One region of the Exiguobacterium sp. s133 genome, then DNA from elsewhere that is predicted to be linked to it. Evidence: riboswitches for the same ligand, from Rfam matches in the RefSeq annotation. Region 1 holds a riboswitch; the other holds the start of a gene.
What was found. A riboswitch is a leader RNA that binds a small molecule or an ion and turns the genes downstream of it on or off. The one in region 1 is predicted to bind FMN.
Positions count from the first base shown of each region.

Region 2: another riboswitch for FMN. It lies ahead of KNP96_RS03050 (ECF transporter S component); the one in region 1 lies ahead of ribD (bifunctional diaminohydroxyphosphoribosylaminopyrimidine deaminase/5-amino-6-(5-phosphoribosylamino)uracil reductase RibD).

Region 1 is NZ_JACSMK010000010.1:63,597-71,246, forward strand. Features, by position in the region: gene KNP96_RS12895 (DedA family protein) at 1-616, opposite strand, end outside; gene KNP96_RS12900 (thymidine kinase) at 799-1,416, shown strand; gene KNP96_RS12905 (alpha/beta hydrolase) at 1,600-2,358, opposite strand; SAM riboswitch class I at 2,419-2,521, opposite strand; SAM riboswitch class I at 2,737-2,841, shown strand; FMN riboswitch at 2,994-3,138, shown strand; gene ribD (bifunctional diaminohydroxyphosphoribosylaminopyrimidine deaminase/5-amino-6-(5-phosphoribosylamino)uracil reductase RibD) at 3,297-4,343, shown strand; gene ribE (riboflavin synthase) at 4,328-4,954, shown strand; gene ribB (3,4-dihydroxy-2-butanone-4-phosphate synthase) at 4,954-6,138, shown strand; gene ribH (6,7-dimethyl-8-ribityllumazine synthase) at 6,140-6,601, shown strand; gene KNP96_RS12930 (putative bifunctional diguanylate cyclase/phosphodiesterase) at 6,881-7,650, shown strand, end outside.
Region 2 is NZ_JACSMK010000002.1:93,053-100,702, forward strand. Features, by position in the region: gene KNP96_RS03020 (NAD(P)/FAD-dependent oxidoreductase) at 1-317, opposite strand, end outside; gene KNP96_RS03025 (NAD(P)/FAD-dependent oxidoreductase) at 561-1,556, shown strand; gene KNP96_RS03030 (GNAT family N-acetyltransferase) at 1,656-2,153, opposite strand; gene KNP96_RS03035 (GNAT family N-acetyltransferase) at 2,216-2,725, opposite strand; gene KNP96_RS03040 (NAD-dependent epimerase/dehydratase family protein) at 2,722-3,588, opposite strand; gene KNP96_RS03045 (HesB/IscA family protein) at 3,713-4,063, opposite strand; FMN riboswitch at 4,180-4,319, shown strand; gene KNP96_RS03050 (ECF transporter S component) at 4,477-5,043, shown strand; gene KNP96_RS03055 (YuzB family protein) at 5,104-5,337, opposite strand; gene KNP96_RS03060 (NAD(P)/FAD-dependent oxidoreductase) at 5,430-6,482, shown strand; gene KNP96_RS03065 (DUF1462 family protein) at 6,833-7,135, opposite strand; gene KNP96_RS03070 (NifU family protein) at 7,245-7,472, shown strand; gene KNP96_RS03075 (TIGR01457 family HAD-type hydrolase) at 7,518-7,650, opposite strand, start outside.

The DNA of each region.
Region 1 (7,650 bases):
GGGCGCGATAGGTCAGGTAAGTCTTCAACACGAACGATGAGCCGATTGCGCCGGCAATGCCGGTGATATACGGGAGCAAGTCAGGATTTGTCGCGAATTGTTCGAAGAGACGACTGAAGGAAAAATGTCGGCCGAGGAAAAAACCTGCGCCGAGAAAGACACTAATCCAAATCAAAGCCCCGGTATACGCATAGACGGCGAAAACCCGAAACGGCATCTTCGAAACACCGGCAAAAAAAGCGGACAGTTGGCGAAGGCCAGGTATGTAGTAACCGATAATCAAGACCGACTTGCCGTAACGAAGAAAGCCGGCTTCTGCCGTGACAATGTGTTTTTCAGAAATGCGAAACTTCGGTCCGATTCGATGAAGCAACGGCATTCCGAGTTTCAGACCAAGCAGGTAGCTGATCGTCATCCCGATACAGCTTCCGGCGTAAGCGGCGAGAATCGTTCCGATTAAGGGTAAATTGCCTTGATGCATCCAAAAACCGGACATGATCAGTAACGTTTCATCCGGAACAGGAAGCCCGATGATCCCCCCGGCTAGAAGGATCGCAAGTCCGAATGAACCATATTGATGAAGCACTTCATGTAATATGTGATGGATCGGGAACACCTTCCTTCATAAATTCTTCTTCTATAGTGTACAGGAAATGAGGACTGGTTAAAACGACAAGGTGGGGAATCATGGGAATGAACGGATGGATTTTTGATTTCGAGAAGTCAACTCTTTTCCTTATATTCGATTCGGGCTATACTCGTTAAAGTGACTAATTTTAGAGGACGGTGTCTGCAATGATGCATGTAATAAATCAGTATGGTTGGATTGAAGTGATTTGCGGAAGTATGTTCTCTGGTAAGTCGGAAGAATTGATTCGACGCGTTCGCCGGGCTCAGTACGGGAAGTTGCCGGTCCAAGTGTTTAAACCGGCAATCGACGACCGTTATCATGAAGAACATGTCGTCTCGCACGTCGGCAACTCTGTCATCGCGGTACCGATGGCGACGAGCCGTGACGTGTACGCGGCAGTCGCACAAGAGACACAAGTGGTCGCGATTGACGAAGTTCAGTTCTTTGATGATGAAATCGTCGATGTCATCGAGGCCCTCGCGCAGGACGGAAAACGTGTCATCTGTGCCGGACTCGATCAAGACTTCCGGGCGGAACCATTCGGTAAGATGCCGGAACTTCTCGCACGGGCAGAGTTCGTCACGAAACTGCAGGCGATCTGCCTGTCGTGCGGTGACCCGGCATCGCGGACGCAACGTTTAATCGACGGTCGACCTGCCAACTACAATGATCCAATCATTTTAGTCGGCGCGTCAGAGTCGTATGAGCCGCGTTGCCGCCACTGCCATGAAGTGCCGGGGAAATCGCAAGCCCTGCAACAATGGAAGAAACAGCAACAGAACTGATGAAGTAAACGAAGGACTGATTCATCAGTCAGGACCACATCAATCAAATGGCCGATACTCCCATCGTTTCAAGGGAGCATCGGCCATTTTTTTTGCGCATTCATATTGTTCTGGACGGCTTAGTCGATGCTTGAAACACGCATCGAAACAGTCTTCATCCCTTGCTTTTGCGCAGGAAAGACATCAACCGGTGTGGGTCAAACGACTATATTGGTGTACAAAGTGTGTTGCCTCGCGGACAATCGTTTCTTGATCATAATCGAGGGTCGCGACATGATAGGAGTCAAGCAGGCAATAGCTCCGTTTGTCCGTCGAACCGATGACTTGATAAAGGTAATCCGAACTTTCAGGCGGGACGACATGGTCTTCGGCAGAATATAAAATAAGTGTTGGAATCTCGATGGCTGGTAAGAGTGGACGTGTCTGGTCAATCAAGGTCAAAAGTTCCGATGCGCAGACGACAGGGACTTGGTCATAGATGATTTCAAACGCTTCACGTTTAATGTCTGGGGTACTTTCTTTTAAGTAGCGTGGACAGTCTTCAAAAGATAATGCTTCATAGGCAGGAATCGCTAACGCTGCATTGATCGTAATCAATCCGTCAGCAGGTAATCCTTCCGCGACGAGTGCAAGGGCAAGTGTCGCACCCATCGATTGTCCGGCGATGAAAATGGACGAACAATGATTGGTTAAGACGTCGAACCCTTGGCGGAGGCTTTGTTTCCAATCTTCAGCAGTCGACGCTTCGAAATCACGGATGCTCGTCCCGTGTCCGTCGAGACGCGGGGCATACACGGTAAACCCTTGGGCGGCAAACTGCTCTCCGACAGTACGGACGCTTTGAGGGGTTGCGTTAAAACCGTGAGACAGTAAAATACCGATTGGACCTCGTTCAATCAAAAAAGCTTCTGCGCCAAACAGGACGGGTGATGATGAATTCATAAAGGGTTCCTCCTTCTATTAAAAAACTCGTAGTGCTTTAGGCGCACTACGAGATTCTCGTAAGTATCATCCAAAGCATCGGCTTTGCTGGTCGGAGCACCTTGCATGTTGCAGGTTGCCGTGGGTTCGTAGAGCCAGATCTCTCGCCCACTCTTGATATATCGTATAGGAATTGTCGGAATAATCATTGTGAAGAGGATAGCATTGATTGAAATACGTTGTCAAGACGTCAAAAAGAAGTCGAAATTGATAAACTGGGTAATTTGGTTTAATTTTGAAAATATGGTTGACTTGAGAAAGGAATCCCCGTAGTGTAAGCATTAGATTCACGACATAAGAACGACTTGAAACATCACACATATGAACTTCATACCGTAGCACTTATCGAGAGAGGTGGAGGGACTGGCCCTACGAAACCTCGGCAACAGACTTCTTACGTCGTACTGTGCCAATTCCGTCAGACGTTTGTCTGAAAGATGAGCGGAGCGGATTCTGCCTTAGTGCAGATGGAAGGATCCTTTTCTTTTAAGAGAAGGGTCCTTTTTTTGATGTTTTCCTAAAAAAAGAGAATGAAATACAATTCATTTTGTATTTTAGAATGACCTGTGCTAGTCTTGAGCTGTATAACTCAATAACCAGTTCTTCGGGGTAGGGTGAAAATCCCAACCGGCGGTGATGCGATTGATAAATCGATGAGCCCGCGACCTGCAGTGTACGCACTGTGGCTGACTTGGTGAGACTCCAGGGCCGACGGTAAAGTCCGGATGGGAGAAGGACGAAACAATGCGCTTGCTGCCATTTTCTGAAAAAATGTTTTCAGGGAAAGGTCTGTTTCTGTATGTGTAAAAACAGAAACGCGAGACGCTTATTTCGTCAATCCTTCAATCACGACGCCCCTTTTACAGGAGGCGTCTTTTTTATTGAAAGGAGCGGAAAAAATGGAAACATTCATGAGTTATGCGATGCAACTAGCACACATGTTAAACGGTCAAACGAGCCCGAATCCGAGTGTCGGCTGCGTCATCGTCAAACAGGGGCGGATTGTTGGTTTTGGGGCCCACCGTTATGCGGGAGGACCCCATGCCGAAGTCGAAGCGCTCCTCATGGCAGGTGAAGCAGCACGCGGAGCCGATCTCTACGTGACACTCGAACCGTGCAATCATCACGGCAAAACACCGCCGTGTACGGAAGCAATCCTCGAAGCAGGAATCAATCGTGTTTTTATCGCGACAGAGGACCGCCACGCGCTCGTCGCAGGAAGCGGTATCACACGTCTCCGTCAGGCGGGGATTGACGTCGAAGTCGGTCTACTAAAAGACGAGGCAGTGGCACTGTATGAACCATTTTGGACGGCGATTGAACGAAAACGTCCGCATGTCACAGTGAAAGTCGCCCAAACGATGAACGGGACGATTGCGACGGGTGAACAACGCTTTATCACTTCGGAAGCGGCACGTGCTGACGGACGGCAGTTACGCGGGATACACGACGCGATTCTCGTCGGAAGCGACACGGTGATCATCGATGACCCGGCACTGACGTTGCGCAGTTCGACCGGCATCGAACCGGTCCGTGTCATTGTCGATCGCCGCGGGCGCCTGACTGAAACATTCCAAGTCTTAAACGATGGCTTGAATCCGACGTACTGGCTGACGGAACAGCCACGAACAAGCGAACGGGCGAACGTGACGGTTTTCGTCGGGACGTATGCGACACCGGACCAAATCCTCGAACTTTTATATGAACAAGGTATTCGCAGTCTGTTGATTGAAGGCGGTCCCACGATTCAATCCGCATTTTTAGAAGCGGATCTCGTGGATACGATCGAACTCTATCAGGCACCGTCCCTCTTCAGTGGGACCAAGTCTCTGACGACGGAACAGGACATCGAAGACCGTTTTGATTTAGTGAAAATGAACCAAATCGGACAAGACGTCCATCTCCAGTATGTACGAAAGGAGAGGATGACATGTTTACCGGATTGATTGAAGAACTCGGCACAATAAAACGGAAAGTCCCCCGTCCGAACGGGCTGGCGCTCGAAATTGAAGCGACAGCAGTGCTTGATGGAACAAAGATTGGCGACAGCATTGCCGTTGATGGGATTTGTTTGACGGTGACGGCGATGACGAAGAGCGGATTCACGGCCGATGCCGTCCATGAGACGATCCGAGCGACGTCGCTGCAGACGTTACGGGTCGGAGCAGCCGTTCAACTCGAACGCGCGATGCCGGCGAATGGACGGTTCGGCGGTCACTTCGTCAGCGGTCATATCGACGGAACGGCTCGGTTTCTCAGCCGGCGACCGGACGGTGAAGCGATGGAATACCGTTTTGAGGCAGGCGACTGGAGCAAGTACTGTATTCCGAAAGGATCGATTGCGATTAATGGGACGAGCCTGACGCTGCAACATGTCGGAAACGACGCGGTGACGATTTCATTGATTCCCCATTCACGCCAAGTCACGACGTTCGATCGCTTGCAGACGGGTGCCCTCGTCAATATCGAATGTGACTTGATGGCGAAACATCTCTATCACTTTACGCAGAAGGATGCGAAGACGGACTGGTCGGCATTTTTAGGAGGCGAAGTATGATGAACGGATTTGATTCGATTGAAGAAGCAGTGGATGACTTAAAACGCGGACGACCGATTATCGTCTGTGACGATGAAAACCGTGAGAACGAAGGGGATCTCGTGTTACTTGCGGAACATGCGACACCCGAGATGATTAACTTCATGATCACTTACGGCAAAGGACTCGTCTGTGTCCCGGTCAGTCCGGATATCGCAACACGACTCGAACTCCGGCCGATGACAGATGTCAACACGGATCCGCACGGAACGGCTTTTACGATCAGCATTGATCATGAAGATGCGAAAACCGGCATCAGTGCAGCGGAACGGGCAATGACGATTCAGCGGATGTTGACGGATGGTCCAAAGCAGTTCAAGCGTCCCGGACACATCTTTCCGTTGATCGCAAACGAAGGCGGCGTACGCGTCCGGCGTGGTCATACGGAAGCAGGGATTGATTTGGCACGGCTCGCGGGAAGCGCCGAAGCGGCCGTCATCTGTGAAATCATTTTAGACGACGGGACGATGGCACGGGTTGATGATTTAGTGACGTATAAAGCAGAACATGATTTAAAAATGATTACGATCGATGCTCTCGTCCGCTATCTCGAGCGCTCTGTCCGCCGTGAAGCGGAAGTCTTGTTACCGACGACGCACGGGGCGTTTCGGATGCTTGGTTATACGACACCTGACGCCAAGGAACATGTCACGGTGCTATCAGGTGAAGCAGAAGACGGGATGCTCGTCCGGGTTCATTCCGAATGTCTGACGGGTGACGTCTTCGGATCAAAACGGTGTGACTGCGGTCCGCAACTCGACGCGGCGCTCGACCGGATTGAACAAGAAGGCGGCGCTGTCCTCTACTTGCGGCAAGAAGGTCGGGGGATTGGTCTGATGGCGAAGCTGAAAGCCTATGAGCTCCAAGAACAAGGACTCGATACGGTCGAGGCGAACCATGCGCTCGGATTCGCAGCCGACTTACGCGACTACGCCGTCGCAGCAGCGATGCTTCAGGACCTCGGTGTCACGAAAATCCGTTTGATGACGAATAACCCGGATAAACAGCAAGCGCTCGAAACGTACGGCATCACTGTGCTTGAGCGGGTTCCGCATGAAGTACCGGCAAGTTTAGAAAACCACCAGTATCTCAAAACCAAACAGACGAAGCTCGGGCATCTGCTCGATCTCGAAGGAGGAAAATAAGATGGTATACGAAGGATTTTTAACGGGCGAAGGACTCCGGGTTGCGATCGTCGCAGCACGTTTTAATGAATTGATCACTTCTAAATTAGTCGGAGGAGCAAACGATGCCTTCCGTCGTCACGGTGTCGAAGCGGATAGCGTCGATACGGCGTGGGTGCCGGGCGCATTCGAGATTCCGCTCGTCGCGGAGAAACTGGCGAAAAGCGGTAAGTATGATGCCATCATCACACTCGGTGCCGTCATCCGCGGTGCGACGTCGCATTACGATTATGTCTGCAATGAAGTCGCGAAAGGTGTTGCCGGTGCGTCGCGTGAGACGGGTGTTCCGATCATCTTCGGTGTATTGACGACGGACTCGATTGAACAAGCGGTCGAACGGGCCGGCACGAAAGCAGGGAACAAAGGGTATGAGTCGGCGGTCTCTGCCATCGAGATGGCGAACTTGTTACGCAGCTTTCAGTAATGTTTCTCTATCGGATGTAAAACGGGGACAGACGTAAAAGTCAATCCGCCACCTGTTAGATCGTTCAAAAGGAATCACTCGTTTCACGCGACTCCTGCAGGAAAGCGCGTGGAAAATGAGCGATTCCTTTTTGAGGTCGCGCCCCTCTTACATGCGATAGAAATTTTTTTGGTTTTTATCAATAATTCATGGTCACGGATACACGGGATGGTATAACCACCGTATAATAATAAAAGTACGGAAAACTTAGAGGTTTGGAAGAAAGGGGGGCGAATGAACATGAAGCGGATTCATTACGTATACGGCGTTCTTTTATTTAGTTTGAGCTATTATAGTTGGATCTGGTTTTATGCCGATCGACCGGAACTGGCATCGTGGGGAAATAACATTTTTTCTATCATAGGCTGTATAGCTGCAACATTATTCTTACTGCACACATATCGAACGAATGGCCGGGACCAAGGCCGGTTTTTTCTCTATCTTGCTTTCGGAACAGGAAGTTATCTGATTGCGGAACTGATTTGGATGTCTTATGAAAATATCCAACAGGTTGCCGTTCCTTTTCCCGGTCTGCCGGACCCTTTTTATATGTTGCAATCGTTCTTTTTCTTTATGGCATTTCTTCATTTGATTCGAAAATACGTGACGAAACATCAATTGATTCGATTCGTGTTTGATATTTTAATCGTCATGACTGTCGCTGTGACATACAGCTGGTTTTTCTTGGTTCGTCCTTCTTTAGCGGATGGGCAAGCGTCGACAGCGGAAAACTTCGTCGCGTTCGCGTATCCGATGAATGATGTCGTATTGCTGTTTTGTGTCATCAGCATCTACTTCTTAATCGAAAAACGACAAACTGTCACACGACCGACCTGTTTCTCCTTTTTGTTAATCGGAATATTAATTCAGATTATCGCCGATACCCTTTTTCTATATATGACGACCATCCATGGGTATGAGAACACCGCAGCGATTGATCCGTTATTCATTTTAAGTTTATTGTTAGTCGCGATTTCCGGTCATGCGGGAGAAGTGACGATGGAACATAT
Region 2 (7,650 bases), on a different contig from region 1:
ACGACGACGTAATCGTAAGGAACAGCTCCACCGTCTTGAAGTTTCACTGTGTTGCTTGCCGTATCGACTTTTTCAACAATCCCTTTAACGAGTTTGACGCGTGAAGGATTGATGACATCATTGATATAGATGCGCGCTTGTTCTGCTGACATCGTACCTGCCGCAGGTTCATGTAACCAAGTAGTTTGGTAATGATAGTCATGTTTGTTGATCAATGTGATGTTGGCTTGATCGACGCCAAGTTTCTTTTGAAGGTTGACTGCTGTGATCAATCCACCGTAGCCGGCTCCAAGAATAACAATGTTAGGTGTGTTCATGTTCTGATACTCCTTACGAATGGTAGTTTTGTTGTGATTTTCTTCACATTCAATTACAAATAAATGCTCAAAAACTTTGTTCAAATAATGTTCACATGTCTATAAGCTTATTGAAACACTTTTTCTGACGGATTGCAAAAGAAAATTCTAGAAATGCTGAAAAAAATGTAAGATTTCCCGTACTTGCAACACCCGCCCCTCCTACCTATATAATAGGAGTATCCAACTATAGGAGGGAATCAGATGTACCAACCATATGATGTCACGATTATCGGGGGCGGTCCAGTCGGATTGTTCACCGCGTTTTATTCAGGGATGCGTCAGATGAAGACGAAAGTCATCGAAAGTCTCCCCCAACTCGGTGGGCAACTGGCGACGCTTTATCCTGAGAAATATATATATGATATTGCCGGCTTCCCGAAAGTCAAAGCTCAGGATTTAGTCGATCGTTTGCTTGAACAAGCAAATGAATTCGACCCGACGTATGTCCTCGGAGAAACGGTCGTCGCCTACGAGCGCCTCGAAGACGGAATCATCCGCCTCGTGACGAACAAAGGAGAACACTTCACGAAGACCGTCATCTTGACGGCAGGTAACGGCTCGTTCGCCGCCCGTCCACTTGGTGTTGCCGATGCCGAACGGTTCGAAACGAGTAACTTGCACTATTTCGTCAATGAAATGGATCGCTTCAAAGATCGTCAAGTCGTCTTACTCGGTGGTGGCGATTCCGCTGTCGACTGGTCATTGATGCTTGAGCCGATCGCGAAATCCGTCACGCTCGTTCACCGTCGCGATAAGTTCCGTGCACATGAACATTCAGTCGAACTGCTCCACAACTCATCCGTCAATGTCATGACACCGTATACGCTCGAATCCGTTACCGGTGAAGAGAGTATCGAAACTTTGACGTTCAAACATGCGGAAACGGAAGAAGTCATCGTCGTCGGGGCAGATGACGTCGTCTGTAACTTCGGTTTCGTTTCGTCGCTCGGCCCGTTAAAAGAATGGGAAGTCGAGTTTGAACGCAATTCGATTCGCGTCAATTCGAAAATGGAGACGGCGATCCCCGGCATCTTTGCCTGTGGTGACATCGCGACGTACGACGGTCGTGTCAAATTGATTGCGACCGGCTTCGGTGAAGCACCGATTGCTGTCAATCAAGCGAAACTACTCGTCGATCCGTCCGCCCGTCATCCACAACACTCGACAAGCCTGTTCGAAAAAGTAAAAAATCATTAATGGACATGAAGAAGAAGCGTTTCCTCGGTGTAAATCGAAGGAACGCTTCTTTTTTCGTAGTTTTCCCAAACGAAACCCGACTGATTTCCGCTTCCTTCGTTACGAAAAGGAGAGGGGTAAATCAATCCGGTAAAGGTGTTCCTCCAGTTCTTTCCCACCCCGTTCGATCACACACCCGGAAACACGGATACCTCCGAGTCGTTCATAAAAGTGGCAGGCCGGATTATCCGCGAGCACGGCAATGATGAGTGACGTAACACCATGTTCCTCCAACTGACGGACGACACGGTTGACTAAGGCGCGACCGATTCCGCGCCCTTGATACGAACGCAACAAATAGATCGCTGACAGTTCCCCTTCTGTCGATTCTGTTTGATTTTGCTTGCCGTGGGCAAAACCAATCAAACCTTTTGCGTCGACAGCAACAAAAACAAGTCCATCAACTAACAATTCCCGCCATGCAGCGGCACGCTTTTCTGTCGACAACTGATCGAGGTAGTCGTCAGGAATGATACCGCGGTATGTCTCTTGCCACGCTGAAACGTGGACGGTGGCGATTGCTTCAGCGTCGTCTAACGTCGCTCGCCGTATCTGCATCTCGAAACCCCCTCCCTCAAATTAAAAATCATCCTAATCAAAGTAGGATGATTAGAATGATGTTAAGACAGCGGAACGTTGAATCGTCGTACACGTGACCCGTCTTCTTTCATAAATGACTCCAGTTCTTCTCCGCCGTTCGCTTCGATGACACGTCCTGACGCGATGTTGTCTGCACTGCACGTAATCAAGACCGATTCTAGTCCACGTTCTTTTGCGACTTCAAGTGCTTGACGCAGACCTTCCGTCGCGTAACCGCGCTTCCGGGCGCTCGGCCGAATCCCGTATCCGATATGACCCCCGATTTGTTTTAAACCATCGTTTAAGTCATGACGGAAGTTCACAGCACCGACGATTTGTTTCCCGTCGTAAAACCAATAGGTCGAGTGCGTCACCCAGTTCTCTGGAGCCGTCAATGCCTCTTGTTCCTGCTCCTCTAAAAAGTCAGCGAGGGGTAAAAACGTTTTGCTGACGACACTCGGGACAATCGGTTCCCCGGATTGTTCCCATTCTGCCAAAAAGTCTAAATACTCCGTTTCGAGATGGACGGACGGTTTTACTAACGTAATCATTTGTGATTTCGTACCTCCTCTTCAATGAGTCGATCGAGCCACTCGTCGACGTGTTGGAATAAATAGCCGGCTTTTTTCGCTGCTGACGTATCCATGTAGAAATCACGTTCTGGCGCCAGTGGTGATTCATCGTCGCCCGTCGTCGCGAACGTTGATTCCGTTCCTGCGACACGGTCAATCTTATCCATCAAATCTTGAATCGATAACACCCCGTCACTCGCTGCATTGATTGGTCCTGTCATCGTCGAACGACCACACCATTCAAGGAACGAGGCCGCTTCATAGCTTGAGATATATCCCATTTTCGCATAGAGGTTTTCAGCCACCACAGGAGTCCCTGCGAGCGCACGTTTCACATGGAAGACGAGACGTTCCGTGTAATCATCCGGTCCTAAGACGACCGGGAAGCGAACGGCGATAACAGGAAATGTCGCCCGTTGAAAGAAATAACTTTCTGCTTGGCGCTTTCCTTCCCCGTAATCATGTTCCTGTTCCAAGTCATATTTCCCGAGAAACGGATTGAAATCCCGCTCTGAAAGATTTGCTCCTCCCCCGTCATAGACGGACATCGTCGACGTTAAGATGTAGCGTCCGACCTTTCCTTCGAATGCATCGACGGCAAGTTTTGCTTGATATGGATTAAAACAAATATTGTCGTAGATGATATCCCAGTTTTGACTCCCTAAATCTTTCATCGTACTGCTTGACGTCCGGTCCCCTTTAAAGAATGTCAAGCCCTTCGCGACAGGTGGCGTATGTTCCCCCCGTGTGACGAGCGTCACATCATCGCCGGCGTCAGCGAGTCGTAATGCCAGGCGTCTTCCAAAATAACGTGTCCCACCAAAAATCAACACTTTTCGCATCGATAGTCCTCCTTAATGATGACGTACTCATTCCGTTGCCCTACTGTCTTCTCTACCCGATTCTTAAAATCCTGTATCTCACGAAAAAACAAAAAAACGCGGACTCTGAGGTCCACGTTGTGAGTTAGCAACCACCGGGTGTCCCGGCGTTCGTCGCTGTTCTGAATGATGTCCCGCAGCCGCATGTCGCGATTGCATTCGGATTCGTGATTGTGAATCCGCCACCAAGCATCGATTGTTTATAGTCAATTTCTAATCCTTTGACGACCGGATAGTCTTTTTCATTGACGATGACATTGACGCCATGTTGCTCAAATGTCAGGTCCGTCTCCTTTTGGCTATCGAAACCCATTCCGTAGGAGAGACCACTGCATCCGCCACCTTGAACGAGCATGCGGAGATTTCTTTCATCGTCCGGCGCTTGTTGCATCATCTCTTTGACTTGAAGAGCAGCTGCTTCTGTTAATTGGATCATGTAATCACCTTCCCTTTTTCTATAGTATACGCAACTTTACGTAGATTCGAAACCTAGTTGCTTGAAACTATCTTGAATTCGTTGTATAAATGAATTGTATCAAAAAAATTAAATCGTTCCATCTTCAGGGCAGGGTGAAATTCCCGACCGGCGGTAAACAGACTTTTGTCTGAAGCCCGCGAGCGAATAGGGCGCTATTTGCTGATTCTGTGTGACTCAGGAGCCGACAGTATAGTCTGGATGGGAGAAGATGGCGGCATGTATATAGACTTATTCCGATTTTGCACATTTCGGATAGGCTTATTTTATTGCGGACTTCTCCCCTGTTGAATCTTATTCAACGGGGGTTTATTTTGGACGCAGTCATGCCAATACTTCATCGAGAGGAACGAAAAAAAGGAGATTTTACTCGTATGAAACGCACTCAAAAAATGGTCACACTCTCAATGTTAGGTTCAATTTCATTTGTTCTTATGTTACTCAACTTCCCACTACCCTTTTTACCGAACTATTTAAAAATCGACTTCAGTGATGTCCCGGCGTTGATTGCTGCTATCATGTTCTCACCGGTAGCGGGTGTAATCGTCGAAGCATTGAAGAACGTTCTCTATTATATTTTCCGCGGAAGCGGTGTTCCGGTCGGCGAACTTGCAAACTTTGCAGCGGGTGTTGCTTTCATTCTTCCTGTCAGCTGGTTCTACCATAAAAAGAAATCAACGCAAGGTCTTGCAACCGGCTTAGTCGCAGGAACCATTACCATGGCACTTGGACTTGCGATTCTCAACTATGTTTTGATCCTCCCGGCATATGCTTGGTTCTTCGGGATGGACTACATGCTTGATCCGGCTGTCAAATGGACAACGATCATCGCTGGTATCTTGCCGTTCAACATCATCAAGGCCCTCTTCATCTCAGCACTCTTCATTCCGCTGTTCTTAAAATTAAAACCTTGGATCAACCGTCGTCAACAAGCTGCATAAGTCCTAGGCGCGCCCGCCGACCGACAAAATCCCCCACTTCATTTGAGGTGGGGGATTTTTTTAGAGTTCATTTTCTTCGATTTTAGCGTAGATGTTTTCTAACAGTTCTTCCGGTGTCTCTCCGATGACGGTCTGGCCGTCAACAAGACAAAAATGGTCAAGCGAGCAGATGCCGCAGTAGCCAAGACAACCATACTCGACGACATCGACATTCGGGTCGCGTTCGAGTTGTGACATGACGACTTGGGTCCCTGCCGCTAAGTTACTGATACAAAATTCAATAATGGGATTCACTTTTTTTCCTCCTTTAAGCAGGAATTTACCTTCCTCTTGTCGTATTATACAAGGTCAGACTGATTTAGGGGAACTAAGGGGGATTTTAAGTTATGAAGCAACTAGTCGTTTTAGGTGGCGGATATGGCGGAATGCGAATTTGTGAACGCTTCAAGGATGAAGAGGTCGCCGTGACGCTTGTCGATCGATTGCCGTATCACGCACTAAAGACCGAGTATTACGCTCTTGCAGCAGGTACATTATCCGATCGTGATGTCCGGATTGAATTTCCGGAGGGGAAACATCTCACATATAAATATGGGCATGTCGTTAACATCTCGCCAGAGACGAATTCTGTGTTCTTGCAAGACGGGACAGAACTTTTTTATGACGATCTCATCATCGCATTAGGTTGCGAAGATAAATACCATAACATACCGGGTGCTCAAGAGTTTACTTATAGCATTCAGACACTCGAAGAGTCACGCAAAACGCATCAAGCGATTTGTGGACTGTCGCCCGGCGCGACGGTCTCGATTGTCGGTGCCGGTCTCTCGGGTGTTGAACTGGCAAGTGAACTCCACGAAAGTCGCAAGGACTTGAAGATTCGTTTATTCGATCGTGGTCCATCTGTCCTATCGTTCTTATCTGATAAAGTATCCTCTTACGTTCAGGAATGGTTCGAGGAGCATGACGTCGATGTCATCAACAATTCGAACGTCACCCTCGTCACAGCAGATGATGTCCGCAACGGTGAGGACGTCTATCCGACGAACTTAACGATTTGGACAGCCGGAACGCAACCCGTCAAAGTTGTCCGTGACCTCGGATTTGAAGCAGATAGCGGCGGACGGATTAAACTAGCGGAGCATCATCACGTTCCGGAATACGATAACTTGTTCGTCATCGGTGATTGCGCGAGCCTCCCGTATGCACCAAGCGGACAGCTCGCAGAGCATCAAGCGGATCAAGTCGTTGATGTCCTTGAAGCGAAATGGGCCGGAAAAAAACTTCCGAAATTACCGGAAATCAAATTACGCGGCATGCTCGGGTCACTCGGAAAATCAGATGGATTCGGAATCGTCATGGGTAAACAGGCCCTGACGGGAAAAGTGCCACGCCTTCTAAAATCAGGTGTCTTATGGAAACATAAAAAGATTAAATAAACGCAAAATCCCCAAAGTCCATTTAGGCGCTTTGGGGATTTTAGGCTGTATACACCACTTATGTAGAGTAAAGAGGCTTACATGCCTCTGCTTTCTCCTCACCTTTTCTTACACCGGCCTAAAAAGCTTTTCATTTCGTTGACTCCTGCGGGAAAAAGCGCGTTTTTTCGCGCTGCCGAGAGGCAGGCAAGACCCTGCTCGTTGTCCGCCAGGATCAAGGGGCTTGCGCCTCGCCCGAGGAAAGCAACGAAGAAGAAACAATCTTTGATCACCCCATACTACTTTGTCTACACGCTGAAACCCCCAAAGTCCGCTTAGGTACTTTGGGGATTTTTAAACGTCAATGAAGTTTACTGCGCAGCCTGATTCAATTTCAGATCAATCGCACGCGTGACTTTTTTCAGTTGAACATACCCTTCGTCAATCATTTCGCCATCGAGTAAGACGAGTGGGTAAAAATATTCGTCGTCTTTTAAAGCATCCACCCAACTGTCACGTGTCGTCGCCTGTTCAAAATCGACGTAAACAAATGTTAACTCCGTTTCATATTTCCGTCCAAGTACAGCCTGTAACCAGCTGAACGTCTCTTCCGAACTCGGTGCCCCGACACAGCTCGGACACGTCACAGCTGCCCCATATACCTTGATTTCCATCAGATATCCCCCTTCTTCCGTTTACTCTTTCTCAGTATACAAGTTTTCCAGATTGAGAACATTTTTCAACCCTGTTACAATGAATTTATAAGAAAGGATGTGTTTACGCATGGAAATGTTTGATCAAGTGAATGAAGTCCTCGAAAAATTGCGTCCGTTCCTTCTTCGTGATGGAGGAGACGTTGAGCTCGTAGATGTTGAAGATGGTATCGTTAAACTTCGTTTGATGGGAGCTTGCGGCAGTTGCCCAAGTTCGACAATCACATTGAAGGCTGGTATCGAACGTGCCCTGCTTGAAGAAGTAGCTGGCGTCGTTGAAGTAGAACAAGTCTTCTAATTCGAAAAAACCCCCGATGACATCCGTCGTCGGGGGTTTTTATGGTTATAAAATCCACTCGGCAAGCGAATCGACCATGTACGTCGGCTGAACATCCTGCCCTTGAATAAAGACAGGCGTATGAACACCCGAGTTGACATGCATCGTCCGAATCCCACCATTGATTCCGAATAAGATA